Regions from separate parts of the Aurantimonas sp. NFXS3 genome, predicted to be linked through region 3. Evidence: riboswitches for the same ligand, from Rfam matches in the RefSeq annotation. Region 3 holds a riboswitch; each other region holds the start of a gene.
The links. Region 3 has a riboswitch for thiamine pyrophosphate ahead of thiB (thiamine ABC transporter substrate binding subunit). Riboswitches for the same ligand answer to the same signal wherever they lie in the genome.
Positions count from the first base shown of each region.

Region 1: it holds a riboswitch for thiamine pyrophosphate, as region 3 does, so the genes downstream of both, thiC (phosphomethylpyrimidine synthase ThiC) here and thiB (thiamine ABC transporter substrate binding subunit) in region 3, are expected to answer to the same signal.
Region 2: it holds a riboswitch for thiamine pyrophosphate, as region 3 does, so the genes downstream of both, thiO (glycine oxidase ThiO) here and thiB (thiamine ABC transporter substrate binding subunit) in region 3, are expected to answer to the same signal.

Region 1 covers NZ_JAGDDZ010000004.1:297,332-302,365, reverse strand. Annotated here, with positions in the region: gene J3367_RS13695 (cell wall hydrolase) at 1-207, shown strand, start outside; gene J3367_RS13690 (alkaline phosphatase D family protein) at 385-1,842, shown strand; gene J3367_RS13685 (septal ring lytic transglycosylase RlpA family protein) at 2,064-2,453, shown strand; TPP riboswitch at 2,765-2,892, shown strand; gene thiC (phosphomethylpyrimidine synthase ThiC) at 3,014-4,822, shown strand; gene J3367_RS13675 (hypothetical protein) at 4,930-5,034, shown strand, end outside.
Region 2 covers NZ_JAGDDZ010000002.1:556,052-561,085, reverse strand. Annotated here, with positions in the region: gene fabI (enoyl-ACP reductase FabI) at 1-271, shown strand, start outside; gene J3367_RS07765 (thiamine phosphate synthase) at 299-907, opposite strand; gene J3367_RS07760 (thiazole synthase) at 967-1,764, opposite strand; gene thiS (sulfur carrier protein ThiS) at 1,809-2,006, opposite strand; gene thiO (glycine oxidase ThiO) at 2,003-2,980, opposite strand; TPP riboswitch at 3,131-3,256, opposite strand; gene J3367_RS07745 (DUF2937 family protein) at 3,317-3,829, opposite strand; gene J3367_RS07740 (LysR substrate-binding domain-containing protein) at 3,955-4,848, opposite strand; gene J3367_RS07735 (hypothetical protein) at 4,955-5,034, shown strand, end outside.
Region 3 covers NZ_JAGDDZ010000002.1:837,363-842,396, forward strand. Annotated here, with positions in the region: gene J3367_RS09100 (GGDEF domain-containing protein) at 1-219, shown strand, start outside; tRNA gene J3367_RS09105 (tRNA-Arg) at 1,349-1,425, opposite strand; gene J3367_RS09110 (thiamine diphosphokinase) at 1,502-2,143, opposite strand; TPP riboswitch at 2,355-2,451, shown strand; gene thiB (thiamine ABC transporter substrate binding subunit) at 2,502-3,536, shown strand; gene thiP (thiamine/thiamine pyrophosphate ABC transporter permease) at 3,567-5,034, shown strand, end outside.

The DNA of each region.
Region 1 (5,034 bases), on a different contig from region 3:
CCGCGCAAGACTACCGGTGACGAGGCCAATCCCTTCCTGACGCTCTGGCAGGGCCTGACCGAACAGCCGGCCCGCGCCGACAGCGGCAAGGGCGGACGCGTTCGTGCGGCGGAGGCCGCCGCGCCGACCCCGGATGTCGCCGATACGGCCACGCTCGACGCCCGCATGCAGGCCTTGCCTGGCGTCCAGACCACCACCGCCGACTGAGTTCGGCCGGCGCGGGGCTCCGCGAAAGCCGCAATCCCCGTTGGTTCTGCCGGCGTCCGATCGTCCGGCCCGCGTGATGGCGGCATTGCGGTCGGCATGGCAGCCATGGCTTCCTATATGGCGGGGCGAGACCGAAGCCGGGACGGGCATCGGTCACAGCCAAGCCGGCAGGAGCCGATGACCGAGACCGTTTCCGCCGCCAATCCGCTTCCGGACCGGATCGGCCCGATCCTCTATGCACGCGGCGGCGATGGCCGGCGCGACCATCTCGCTGCGATCCTCGTCCTGGACGAGGCGGCCGCGGCGCCCGACCTGTTTGCCGCGGGCGAGGCGATGCAGCCGATTGCGCTGGCCACGAGGTTCGGCCGCACGGTCTGGCGCTACGATTTCTCGCTGCCGGCCGGCACCACCAGTTCCTACCGCATCGACGAGACGGACTATGCCGTCGTCAGCCCCGACGGCGGCGCGGCGCGCATCGCCTATGTCTCCTGCAACGGCCAGGAGAACGGGGATCTTACGCGCGACATCGCCGAGCGCGACGCCATGTGGACCCGGCTCACCGCCGAGCACGACCGCGCTCCGTTCTCCCTGATGCTGCAGGGCGGCGACCAGCTCTATGCCGACGACGTCCTCGCCTGTCATCCGGATGTACAGCGCTGGACCAGCCTGAAGCCCGACGAGCGCGGGACCGTACCGCTGACCGAGGAGGCCCGCGCGGCGATCCGGCGCTTCTATTTCGAGCGCTATCTGATCAGCTTCGCCCGGCCCGCCATGGGGGCGATGTCGGCCCATGTGCCGTCCGTGTCGATGTGGGACGACCACGACATCATCGACGGCTGGGGCAGCCATCCGGCGGCGCTCCTGGACAGTCCCGTCGGGCGCGGCCTGTTCGAGGCGGCGCGCGAGATGTTCCTGATCTTCCAGCTGGCGGCGGATGAGGCCGACCTGCCGGCGATCGCGCTGGACCGGCAGGCGCGCAGCCTGGGCGTCGCGGTGCGCTATCCGGGCCTGACGATCCTCGCGCCGGACCTGCGCAGTGAACGCCGCCCCGACCGGGTGATGGGGCCGGTCGGATGGAAGAGCTTCGAAACGGCCTTGGAGACGACGCCGGAGCCGGACCGGATCGTGCTGATGTCCAGCGTGCCGGTGCTCGGGCCGCGGCTGAGCTGGGCCGAGCTCGTCGCCGGCATCGTACCGCGGGTCGCCAAGCTGTCCGACGATCTGCGCGACCAGTGGCAGAGCCGGGCGCATCGGCGCGAATGGATCCGCTGCCTGCAATGCCTGGCCGATCGCGCCGAGCGGGCCGTCGGCGGGCTCGTGGTCGTCTCCGGCGAAATCCATCTGGCGACGCGCGGCGAGATGCGGCTTCTGAACGGGAGTGTGATGCACCAGCTCGTCGCGTCCGGCATTTCCCACCCCGCGCCCGGGCCGGCCTATCCGTTTGCGCTCGGCCTTCTCGCCCGTGTCGGCGAGAGCCCACTGCGCGGCCGGAAGATCCGCTTGCGGCCGCTGCCGTCGCGCCGCGCGACCTATACGAGCGAGCGCAACTACCTCGTCCTGTCGCAGGACGGCATGGACTGGCAGGCCGAATGGGAACTCGAAGACAGCGGCCGGACCCCGAAGCTGGCGGTCTGACCGGTTAAGGCGTCACCGGCGCGAATGCGACATGGCTGTCGCATTCAGTACAGGGCTCGGACGGAAATTCTTCGTTTGGGCTCAGGACGATACGCCAGGGCCCGAAAAGTTCCGCTGTCGTAGAAAGACCCTATTGCTGCCAGAGTCCGTCCTTTTTCTCGTCACAGGAATTGACGAAGGAGGCGGCGTCGCAAACGTCGCATCTCAAGGACATGCCAAGAATGAAGTTTCTGCCGAAGGCCGCTCTCGCGGCTGCGCTTTTCGCCGGAACGATGGTCGGTTCGTACTCCGTCGCAATCACTCCGGTCGTAGCCGAAACGAAGTCCGCGGCCTCGGGTTCCGCCTCTTATTACGGAAAGCGCTTTCATGGTCGCCGCACGGCGAACGGCGAAAGCTTCAACATGAACTCCATGACGGCGGCTCACAAGACGCTGCCCTTCGGCACCAAGGTGCGCGTCACCAACCGTCGCAACGGCAAGTCCGTCGTCGTGCGCATCAACGACCGCGGCCCGTATCATGGCGGCCGGATCATCGACCTGTCGCGCGCCGCGGCCTCGAAGATCGGCATGATCCATTCGGGCACCGCCAAGGTCAGCCTCGACATCCTCTAGGGTCTCGGCTTTGCCGACCGCATGACGGGGCGCTGGCCGCCCGCATGTGACACCATCTCGTCCGACGGCGCCGCTTGCGCCGCGGACCGCCCGCGACACGCATCGCGGGTCTGGCTCGGGCTTTGCCCCTGACCGCCTCCCGGTCGTCCCGGCCCGCGGCGCATCGCCTGCGTCGCCGCCGCGATGTCCCGATCGGCCGCTGCCGGTCCTGCTTCCTGTCTTCCCGTTCCCTGCCTCTTCCTGTGACGTGCCGATCTTCGGTAACGACCGCTGCAACCGCTGTTGACACCCCCACGGGGACTGCTACCGTCCGCTCGTCCAAGGGGAGTTCCGGCAAGGAACTGAGAGGCCGACGGCCGCCGATCATCGGCGAAGCGCGCGGCGACCCTACGAACCTGATCCAGTTCATACTGGCGTAGGGATGGGAAAGCCGCCGACCTCTCCGGCCCGCAATGCGGGCCATGCCCTCAACGACAGGGGCGATCCGACAGGCCGACGAGAGTTTTCGATCACCGAAAGCAGAACTGGATCTCCGACGCGAGCGCGACTGGAGAACCAAGATGAATGCCGTGACACCCACCGTCACCGCCGGCCCGCTGCCGGCATCCCGCAAGATCTACCTGGCCGGAACGGCCTTTCCCGACATCCGCGTGCCGATGCGCGCAATCACCGTGCATCCGACCGCGGGCGAGCCCGACGTCATCGTCTACGATCCGTCCGGCCCCTATACCGACAGCCAGGTCGAGACCGACATTGCCAAGGGACTGCCGCGCATCCGCGAGAGCTGGATCGCGGCCCGCGGCGACACCGAATTCTACGAGGGCCGCGCGGTGCAGCCCGAGGACAACGGCAATCTGCCGGCCGAGAAGCTGACGCCGGAATTTCCGGTTCGCAACGCACCGCGCCGGGCGACGGGCGGGCGCGCCGTGACCCAGTACGAATATGCCCGCGCCGGCATCGTCACCGCCGAGATGGAGTTCGTCGCGATCCGCGAGAATCTCGGCCGGGCCGAGGCAAAGCGGGCCCTGGAGCGCGACGGCGAGCCGTATTCGGCGGCGATCCCGGATTTCATTACCCCGGAATGGGTGCGCGACGAGGTCGCCTCCGGCCGCGCCATCATCCCGGCCAACATCAACCATCCGGAAGTCGAGCCGATGGCGATCGGCCGCAACTTCCTGGTCAAGATCAACGCCAATATCGGCAATTCCGCCGTCACCTCCTCGATGGCCGAGGAGGTGGAGAAGATGGTCTGGGCGATCCGCTGGGGCGCCGACACGGTGATGGACCTGTCCACCGGCCGCAACATCCACAACATCCGCGACTGGATCATCCGCAACGCGCCGGTGCCGATCGGCACGGTGCCGATCTACCAGGCGCTGGAAAAGGTGAACGGCATCGCCGAGGACCTCACCTGGGAGGTCTTCCGCGACACGCTGATCGAGCAGGCCGAGCAGGGCGTCGACTATTTTACCATCCATGCCGGGGTGCGGCTGTCCCATATTCCGCTGACGGTGGACCGCACGACGGGCATCGTGTCGCGCGGCGGCTCGATCATGGCGAAGTGGTGCCTGCATCACCACCGAGAGAGCTTTCTCTACGAGCATTTCGAGGAGATCGCCGATATCTGCCGGGCCTATGACGTGTCCTTCTCCATGGGGGACGGCCTGCGCCCCGGCTCGATCGCCGATGCCAACGACGCGGCACAGTTCGCCGAGCTCGACACGCTGGGCAAGCTCACGAAGATCGCCTGGGCCAAGGGCTGCCAGGTGATGATCGAGGGGCCGGGCCATGTGCCGATGCACAAGGTGAAGGAGAATGTCGATCGCCAGATGCGGGTCTGCGGCGAAGCGCCGTTCTACACGCTCGGACCCTTGGTCACCGATATCGCGCCGGGCTACGACCACATCACCTCGGGCATCGGCGCGGCGATGATCGGCTGGTTCGGCACGGCGATGCTCTGCTACGTCACGCCGAAAGAGCATCTGGGCCTGCCGGACCGCGACGACGTGAAGGTCGGCGTCGTCACCTACAAGATCGCGGCCCATGCCGCAGATCTCGCCAAGGGCCACCCGGCTGCGCAGCTGCGCGACGACGCGCTGAGCCGGGCGCGCTTCGAGTTTCGCTGGGAGGACCAGTTCAACCTCTCCCTCGACCCGGAGACGGCGCGCTCCTTCCACGACCAGACGCTGCCCAAGGAGGCGCACAAGGTGGCGCATTTCTGCTCCATGTGCGGCCCGAAATTCTGCTCCATGAAGATCTCCCACGACATCCGCGCCGAGGCGCAGAAGGAGGGCATGGAGAAGATGGCGCAGAAATATCGCGAGGGCGGCGATCTCTACATGCCTGCCGGCGACGTGCCGGCCGAGTAGGGCGCAGCGAAGCGGAGGCGGCGGTGTGCTGCCGCCTCCCGTGTCCCCAGTGGAACGGGGCGGGCACGCTGGTGGTTAGGCGTTCGACTGCATCAGGAGAACGCACGATGGCCGATCCGAAGGCCCCCAGACACGACCAAAAGCCCGCCGATGGCGGCGTCCTCGACAATGCGCTGCAGCGCACCGACAATTCCTTTGCCGGCAAAGAGCCC
Region 2 (5,034 bases), 280 kb from region 3:
GCGCACGCTGGCCGGCGCCGGCGTCTCCGACGCGCGGCTGATGTTCAACTTCCAGCGCCGCAACGCGCCGATGCGCCGCAACACCTCGATCGAGGAAGTCGGCGGCGCGGTGCTCTACCTGATGTCGGAGCTGTCGAACGGCGTCACCGGCGAGATCCACTATGTGGATTCGGGCTACAACATCATGTCGATGCCCTCGCTCGAAGAGCTGAAGGCCCAGGAACACCGCAAGGCGGTGGTCGAGGGCGAGGACGAGAGCGGCGGCAAGTAGCCGCCCTCCCGCTCACAGCCTCAAAGCCTATCGCCGGTAGGGCGCAGTCGCCGCGAGCCATTCGCGCGCCCGCGCCTCCGGATCCGCGGCCCGTGTCACGTCCGTGACCACCGCGGCGCTGTCGGCGCCCTGCGCGAAGACCTGCGGCAGCCGCTCCACGGTGATGCCGCCGATCGCCACCAGCGGCAGATCGCCGATACGCTGGCGCCAGACGCCGAGACGCTCGGGCGTCTGCGGTGCCCATTTCATCACCTTCAGCTTGGTCTGCCAGACCGGCCCCAGCGCGACGTAATCCGGCTCGGCGGCCAGCGCCACGGCGAGCTCGGCGCTGTCATGGGTGCTGATGCCGAGCTTCAGGCCGGCAGCTTTGATCGCGACCCGGTCCGCCGCGGCCAGGTCCTCCTGCCCCAGATGGACGACATCGCAGCCCTCCTCGATCGCCAGACGCCAGAAATCATTGATCACCAGCAGGCAGCCATGGGCGGCGCAGACATCGCGCGTGCGGCGGATTTCCTGCCGCAGTCTCGCCGCGTCCATGTCCTTGGCGCGCAATTGCAGGAGCTTCACCCCGACCGGCACCAGCCGCTCCGCCATCTCGGCATCGTCGACGATCAGGTAGAACGGATCGAGCCGCAGCCCCGTCCCCGGCCGCTCCTCGGCACCGCGCTCCCCACTCCAATGTCCCTCCGCCCGGCTCATCGCGAACCTCCCGGTCCGCCGACATCACCGAGCATCGCCTGCCCCAGCATCGGGGTCGAGGGCGCGGCCATGTCGCGCGGCGCCATCGGGTCCGCCTCGAAGGCCAGCCGGCCGGCCTCGACCGCCAGGGCAAAGCCCCGCGCCATCGCCACCGGGTCGCCGGCCTTGGCGACCGCCGTGTTCAGGAGCACGCCGTCATAGCCGAGCTCCATGGCGGCGGCCGCCTGCGACGGCAGGCCGAGCCCGGCATCGACCACCAGCGTCACGTCGGGAAAATGCGCTCGCAGCTGGCGCAGGCCGTAGCGATTGTTCAGCCCGAGCCCCGAGCCGATCGGCGCGCCCCAGGGCATCAGCACCCGGCAGCCGGCCTCGACCAGCCGGTCGGCCACCGACAGATCCTCCACCGTATAGGGCAACACCTTGAAGCCCTCGCCGGTCAGGATGCGGGCCGCCTCCACCAAGCCGAACACGTCGGGCTGCAGCGTCTCGGCATCGCGCACCACCTCCAGCTTGATCCAGTCCGTGCCGAAGATCTCGCGGGCCATCTGCGCCGTCGTCGCCGCCTCGCGGGCCGTATGGCAGCCGGCCGTGTTGGGCAGGATGTCGAGGCCGAGGCCTTGGATCAGCTCCCAGAAGGCCTGGCCGGCCCGCGCCTCGCCGGATTCACGGCGCAGCGAGACGGTGACGATGCCGGCCCCGGAGGCCTTGATCGCGTCGGTCATCATCTGCGGCGAGGGATAGAGCGAGGTGCCGAGCATCAGCCGCGAGGCGATGCGGCGGCCATAGATGTCCATGCCGGTCACGGCGTTCGCCGTGTCGGTGTCGATCGTGTCCATGCTCAGCCTCCCTTCATCGGGGCGATGATCTCGATGGCGTCGCCTTCGGCGAGGCGCACCGTCCCGCGTTCGGCCTTCGGCACGAAGTCGCGGTTCAGGGCCGTGGCGACCACGGCGCCCTCGTAACCCAGTTCGATGAGCGCCCGGTCGAGGGTGGCGGCCTCGACGCTGCGCTCCTCGCCATTGACGGAAATTCTCATGATGCGTCCTTCAGCGTCTCTGCGAAGATTTCGGCGGCGGCCTCCGCCGCCATGGCCGGCGACAGCAGGAAGCCGTGGCGGTACAGCCCGTTCAGGCTGACCACCCGGCCGTTCCGCGTCACCTTTGGCAGATTGTCGGCATAGGAGGGCCGCAGGCCGGCGCCGGTCTCCACCAGCTCCGCCTCGGCAAAGGCCGGATGCAGCGCATAGGCGGCGTTGAGCAGCTCGACGGTGCCGCGCAGGGTGATGCCGCGATCGTCGTCGCTTTCCAGCATGGTCGCCCCCACCATGAACAGCCCGTCCGCGCGCGGCACGACATAGATCGGCGAGCGCGGATGCAGGAGCCGCACCGGCCGCGCCAGCGACACCTCCCTTGTGCGCAGCAACACCATCTCGCCGCGCACCGCGCGCAGCCGCGGCAGCTCCGGTCGTGCCGCGATGCCGCGCGCATCGACGATGCGATCATGGTCGAGATCGGCGGCCGTGACGCGCCGGCCGAAATGCAGCGTGACGCCGCGTTCGCGCAGCCGTTCGGCCAGCGCCTCCAGCGTCCGGCGCGGATCGAGATGGGCTTCCTCGGCAAAGAACAGGCCCTCGGCGAAGCGGCCGGCGAGATCGGGCTCCAGCGCCGCGATCCGCTCGGCGTCGAGCCGCTTGTGGCCGCGCGTGCGGCGGGCGAAGCGGGCAAGGTCCGCGCGGTCGCGCCAAGGCGCCAGCACCAGCGTACCGTGGCGCGCGACGTCCGGCACATGCCGCGACCACCAGTCGATCCCCGCCAGACCCGGCGCGACGATGGCCGGATCGGCGCTCTCGGCCTCGCAGCGCGGCGCCAGCATGCCGCCGGCCAGCCACGACGCCGCGGCCACGCCCAGTTCCGGTGCGGCCTCGTACAGCGCGACGTCGGCGCCCCGCTTGGCGAGTTCCAGCGCGGTGACGAGCCCGGCAACGCCGGCCCCGATGACGGCAACCCGCATGGTCAGGCCCCGCCGATGCGGCAGGCGGGGTGCAAACAGGCGGCCCGGTCGGCCATTGTCTCGATCCTCCTCGACGCGTCTCGGAGATCCGGCTGATGGACAGGGGAAAGATCGGCGGCGCGGCGCTCGCCTGCGGTGAGCCGCAGGCCAAGGGCCCCCGCATTCCATCCCTCCGCCGGTCTCAACCGGATCAGGTTCGAAGGGTCGCCACGCGCTCACGCCTTTCGGCGGCCGATGGCCTCTCAGTTCCCTGCCGGAACTCCCCTTGGATGGACGGAATCTGTGCTTCCCGGGCGGCCCTGTCAACGCCGCCGCGCCAAGATCGCGCGCGCCGGCTCAGCTCGACGCCAGCCGACGCTCGCGGCGACGCCGGCGCATGCGCGCGGCGCCATGGCCGCCGGCCCCGATCGCCCAGCCGAGGGCGAAACCCGCAACGGCCAGGAGCAATCCCTCGACGGTGATCGGCAGGGCCGGGCGATAGTCGGCGGCGGCGCGCTCGGCGATCTCCCAGTCCGGATCGCCCGCCGCGACGAAGGGCCGGAACAGGGGCGCCGATTCGGCAACGCTGCGATAGCGCCGCTCCACCGCGTCATAGCGGGCAATGGTCTGTTCGGCATCCGCCCCCTGGCGCGCGACGAAGGCGTCGCGGTTCTCGCGCAACCGCGCCACCGCCTCGCTGCGCGACAGGTCGGAGGCCGCCGCGCTGGCGTCGAAACGCTCCACGACCTTGCGCAATTCGTCGACGGCGCCGCCGAGACGCTGCAGATATTGCTGGGTGAATTCCAGCGACTGGCTGGAGACGAGCCCGAGAAACAGCGCCGCCACGACGCGGATGATCAGCCCCGGCATTCCCTCATCCTCCCTCAAGGCTTCTCCGGCGCACCGGTCGCACAGACGATCGCCGGCCTCGCGTCAGACGACGCGCCCCCGGCCACGATACGCCTGCTGCCTGATCATACCAGTCCCCGCGTCCGTCAGGCGAACAGGCGGGTGCCGCGTTCGGCGATGGCGCAGAAGCTGGCGGTCACATGGGCGGCCAGCGCATCGGCGACCGGGCCGGCGCCGTCGCGGCGGGCCAGCGTCATGCGGTAATTGCCCAGCGGCGGCAGGCCGCGTTCGGCGCCCAGCTGCACGATGTCGTCCGACACGACGCTGATCGGCAGCGGCGCGATGGCGAGGTCGGCGGCGACGGCCGCAAGCTGGCCGGTGCAGAACTCGCTGGTATAGGCGACGCGATAGTCGATATCGCGAGCGTCCAGCGCCGCCAGCGCCATGCCGCGCCAGGCGCAGCCGGCATCTGCAAGGGCGAGCGGCAGCGGCGTCTCGGCGACGGCGAGCCCGCCGCGCGCCCCCACCCAGACCAGCGGCTCGGAATGGATGTAGTCCGGCCCGTCGAGGCGTTCGTCGTGACTGTACACGGCGAGATCGAGCTCCCCGGACCAGCAGCGCCGCCGCAATTCCTCGGTGCGGTCCAGCCGCACCTCCACCTCGACCTTGGGATGGGTCCGCGCGAAGCGCCGGAGGATTTCCGGCATGGCGACCACGCCATTGTCGTTGGGCACGCCCAACCGCACGCTACCCTCGCAGCAGGGCGACAGGAAGCGCGAGAAGGCCTCGTCGTTCAGCTTCAAAAGGCGACGGGCATAGCCGAGGAAGATCTCGCCATCGGCGGTCAGCGCCACGCTGCGCGCATCGCGGCGGAACAGGTCGCGGCCGACCATGTCTTCCAGCTTCTTCACCTGAAGGCTGATCGCCGACGCGCTGCGATGCACCCGCTCGGCGGCGCGCGAGAAATTGCCGGTGTCGGCAATCGCCACCATCGTGCGGGCGAGGTCCATGTCGAGATTGGGCAGAGTGGGCGTCAGCACAGGCGGAGCCTCCTGTTAGCGAAACTTGCCGCTAGGCTTACTCCTTCTCGTTTGTCTCATCAATGAGAAACCCTCACATTTTGTCTATCGGCAATTGGAGGTTCTCATGCTGCATCATTCGGCCCTGCCCCAGCCCATCCGGCTCGACGAAGCACACCACAGTCAGCCCGGCCTTGTCGGCTGGCT
Region 3 (5,034 bases):
ACCCCGGCAGCGGCCCTGCAGACCGCCGAACGGATCCGGCTTTCCGTGGACGACAAGGTCTTCCATGGCGACCAGGAGAACGGCAACGTGACCGTCAGTGTCGGCGTCGCCACGCAGGAGGGGGAAGACCTGTCCTTCAAGCGCCTCTTCAAGGCCGCCGACGAAGCGCTCTTCCTCGCCAAGGACCGCGGCCGCAACCGCGTGGAAGTCGCGATATAAGGAAAGCCGGCGGCGGGCAGAGGGAGTGTACCAGTTCCGACACCGGCGACGGGGTGGCATGAGGATGCGGCACAGGTTTGACCAGTGCGTCCGGTCGGGTCCGCCACCAACTCGCCGAGGTCTTCTGAAGAGATTAGAAAAGTAAACCGATTAATGACGATAACGCGCTCCAGACCGCCCAGAGCATAACGCCGGTCGTGAGTACCAGTAACGTCGTTGCGAGCAAGCAGCCTTTCAGGAAGTCGTAATCCCAGGTGACGCTCACAATATCATGCGGCCGCCGGGCAGTCCTCTCCGCCGGGCGTTGGAGCGCCTTCTGCGTTGCTGACGAATTCTCAACATTGGTTTTGGCCGACATGAGGATGCGAGAACGATTCTGGACCCCTCGCTGTATTAGCGTCGGAGCAGACGTGGCCGTTAGCGGGCGAAGATCAAAAGGCGAGCGGCGCAGGTCGATACTAATGGGGATCCAGTGATGCCACGCAAAGATCCGTCTCATGAAGTCCATGAATGTATGCATGTATTTTGGATTGGTTCTTTCTGGCTCATCCATCCTGAGTGGATGACCTCACTGTTTGGACTGGTCCTTGATCTACGACGCAGGCGGATGGACCACATAAGGAGAGAGCGTCAATTCCAGGGACGGATGCTTCCGGCGAACTCCGGCTGTAAGCAACACGATTGTTGGCCGCGACCTAGTGCTCTCCACTCCGCCGATACCCCGAGACAATTATGGTGCAACATCACCGGTTGGCCTGCATCTCACGTCATAGACAGATTCGCGTTGTATTTCTGAGGGCACACATCCCATCCCCTCACTGCAGATGCAAGTGGCCTTGTTTGGATAGAGTGTTAGATGACCCCTGCTTACTAAAATACTTAACGGTCACGGGGAGTTCACGGTGAACCGGTGCGTTGAAGGCGCGCTGGCGGGGCGTTGCATCGTGCCGAAGTGTACGAGGGCCAGCGTCAGCACTAGCAATCGAAGCAACGCTTCGGGAGAATCGGCACATTAACAGACTGGGATCAGCGGCTGCTCAACGCGATGTATTCGGTTGTCGCTTGTATATCCCCGTGCATGGGTACGCGGCGAGGAGCCGCGTGGCCCTGCCGCAGGGCGCAAAGCAATTGGTGATCCCGACTGGATTCGAACCAGTGACCCTCAGATTAGGAATCTGATGCTCTATCCTGCTGAGCTACGGGACCGACCGCGCGCAACCTAGTCGAAGGCGCAGGGTTCGCCAAGTCTGCTCGCGAAGCTCTTGTGCGGCGATATTGCGGATCAGCGGACCTTGGGATCGGCCTGGGCGACGAGCAGCGCCGTGCCTTGGCGGATCGTCACGGCGATCGGCCCCAGCGCTTCGTTCGACTGGGTGAGGATCGAGTGGAATGGCAGGTCGACACCGTCGAGCGGCCATTTCGCGCCGGAGATCGTCAGCCCCGAAAGATCCGAGAATTTCAGGATCGAGAACTGCGTGCCGGGCGCAAGATCGAAGGCGCGGCGGTCCGGTCCCAGTGGCCAGGCGCGTTCGATACCGTCGAACAACTCCACGTCGATGCCGCGGGCGGCATAGCGCAGGGCCAGGATCAGATGTGCAAAGGCGTGGTCGCTGCGCGGGCCGCCGAGCGCGCCGACCAGAAGCAGGCCGGTCGCGCCACGCGTCAGCGCCGCCTCGATGGCGATCTCGCCGTCGGTCATCGCCTTGTCGCGGGGATAGGGTTCGCGGGGCAGGCTGGTCAGTTCGATCGCCGGTCGCGGCGGGCTGGAATCGAAATCGCCGACCCAGAGTTCCGGCGTAACCTGCAGTTCCGCAGCATGGCGCAGGCCATCATCCGCGGCGATGACCCGCGTGCCCTCCACCGCATTGATCAGCGCAGGGGTCGGGGCGATATGGCCGGCAAGGAGAATGGAAAAGCGCGACATCGCGGCTCGCCTACAGCATCGGGCCGCAAACGCCAATCGGCTGCTTCGACCTCGTAAGGAGATTGCCGGCCAGGGCATCGTCTGCTCGCAACGTCGGCGCGCAGCCTGGCAGTCTGACGCGAGAGCTCGGCACCGGGGCAGGGCAGAGCTGTCCCTTGGCTCAGGGGCGCGGCCGCCCTTGCCGGCAAGCGGCGTGGCCTCTAAGTCTTCCCATGCTCACACGGGGTGCCTTCGGGCTGAGAGGCGCATGCCGACCCGTCGAACCTGATCCGGCTCATACCGGCGGAGGGATGCGGGCGTCGGCGGGTGTCTCGCGGATGCTTTCGTTTCGAAAGCCGCCGTCTCGAAAGGCACCATCATGGCCCGACCCGTCTTCCTCCTGCCGCTGTCCGTTCGCCATCTCGGCGTTTGCGCCGCCGCCCTTCTGGCCGGCGTGACCGGAGCGGTCGCCCAGGCCGACAAGCCGGTGCTCACCGTCTACACCTATGAGAGCTTCACGCCCGAATGGGGGCCGGGCCCGAAGATCGAGGCGGGTTTTGAAGTGGTGTGCGCCTGCGATCTGCAGTTCGTTGGGCTCGAGGACGGCGTCGCGATCCTCAATCGTCTCAAGCTCGAAGGCCCCTCGACCGAAGCCGATGTCGTCCTCGGCCTGACCACCGATCTCATCCCCGAGGCCAAGGCGACCGGCATGTTCGCGCCGAGCGGGGCGGATCTCTCGGGTCTCGACGTGCCGACCGGCTTCTCGGACGACATCTTCGTCCCTTACGACTATTCCTATCTCGCCTTCGTCTACGACAGCGAAGCGATCGCCGAACCACCGGCGAGCCTCGACGATCTGGTCAATGGCGATCCCGAGGTGAAGATCGCCATCGAGGACGCGCGGACCTCGACGCCCGGCCTCGGCATGATGCTGTGGATGAAGAAGATCTATGGCGACGAGGCCGCCGCCAAATGGGCGCAGCTGTCGAAGCGCATCCTGACCGTGACGCCCGGCTGGAGCGAGGCCTATGGCCTGTTCACTAGCGGCGAGGTGCCGATGGTTCTCAGCTACACGACATCGCCCGCCTACCACATGATCGAGGAAGACACCGACCGCTATCAGGCCGCGGCCTTCGCGGAGGGCCACTACCTGCAGATCGAGGTGGCGGCGATGCTGAAGACGACCGAAACCGCCGAACTGGCGACCCGCTTCCTCGACTACATGCTGACCGCCGAGGTGCAGTCGCTGATCCCCACCACCAACTGGACGTTGCCGGTCGCGGACGGCATCGATCTGCCTGAAGCGTTTGGCCGCCTGGTGCAGGTGGAGACGCCGCTGATGATCGATCCGGAAACCGTGGCGGCGAACCGCAAGGCATGGACGCAGGAATGGCTCGAAGCGATCGGCCGCTGACGATCGAGCGCGCGTCCCGGTGAGGCGTTCATGACCGGTGCTGCGGATCGTGCCTGGCGGATCGGCCTCGGCCTCGGCGCTGCCGGTATCCTCGTCGGCTTCCTCGCCGGTGCCTTCGTCGTGCTTCTCTTTGCGACCGGCGCCGTACCCGATTTTCGGGCGGTGGCCGGCGATCGCTATCTCCTCGGCGTCGTCCTGTTCACCCTCGAGCAGGCGGTGCTGTCGACCCTCCTGTCGGTGGTGGGCGCCATCCCGCTGGCACTGGCCCTGCATCGTGCCCGCTTTCCCGGTCGCCGTGCGGTGCTGCGCCTGTTTCTCCTGCCGCAGGTGCTGCCCGTGCTGGTCGGCGCGCTGGCGATCCTCACCATCTGGGGCCGCAACGGTCTCGTCTCCGATGCTTTCGCGGCGATCGGACTGGCGCGGCTCGACATCTATGGTCTCTCCGGCATCCTGATCGCCCATGTCTTCTTCAACCTGCCGCTGGCCGCCCGGCTGATGCTGGCCGGGCTCGATCGCGTGCCGGCCGAAAGCTGGAAGCTCGCCGGGCAATTGTCGCTGAGCCCGCTGGCCACGTTCCGGCTTGTCGAATGGCCGGCCCTGCGCGGTGCACTGCCGGCGGCCGCAAGCCTGATCTTCATGCTCTGCGTCACCAGCTTCACTCTGGTTCTGGTGCTGGGGGGCGGGCCCGGCGCCACGACGCTGGAAGTCGCGATCTACCAGTCGCTGCGCTACGACTTCGATCCCGGCCGTGCGATCACGCTGTCGCTCGTCCAGATCGGCCTGACAGCGATCGTCCTGTGGCTGGCGACCCGTCTCGGCGGCGATGTCGCCGCCGGTTTCGGCCTTGGCGGCCGCGCGCTGCGCTACGATCGCCGCAGTCCTGCGCGGGCCGCGGTGGACGCGCTCGTGCTGCTCCTCGGCATCGGCTTCGTCCTGGCGCCCTTCGTCGCGGTGGTGGTGCGCGGCCTGGAAGCGGACCTGGCGCGATTGCTGGCCGATCCGGCGGTCCATCGTGCGGCGATCACCAGCATCGTCATCGCGACGGCCGCCGCGCTTCTTGCGATGGCCGTCTCGCTGGCCATCGTCCTTGCCGTCGAGGCGCTGCGCAACGCGCCGGAGGACCGGCTGTCCCCACGCAGGCAGGCGCTCGGTGACGGGTTGGAGACGACGGCCAGTCTCGTGCTCGTTGTTCCCCCCATCGTGGTCGGGGCCGGCTGGTTCCTCGCGCTGCGGCAGGTCACCGACGTCTTTGCCGCTGCGCCCTATGTCGTGGTCGCCACCAACGCCGCCATGGCCGTGCCTTTCATCGTGCGCATCGTCGGGCCGGCGCTGGCGGCGGCCAACCAGGCGACTGGCCGGTTGGCCGACAGCCTCGGCCTTGCAGGTCTGTCGCGACTGCGGGTGGTGGACTGGCCGGTCTTGCGCGCGCCGGTTGCCCTCGGCTTTGCCTTCGCCCTGGCGATCTCGCTCGGCGATCTCGGCGCCATCGCCCTGTTCG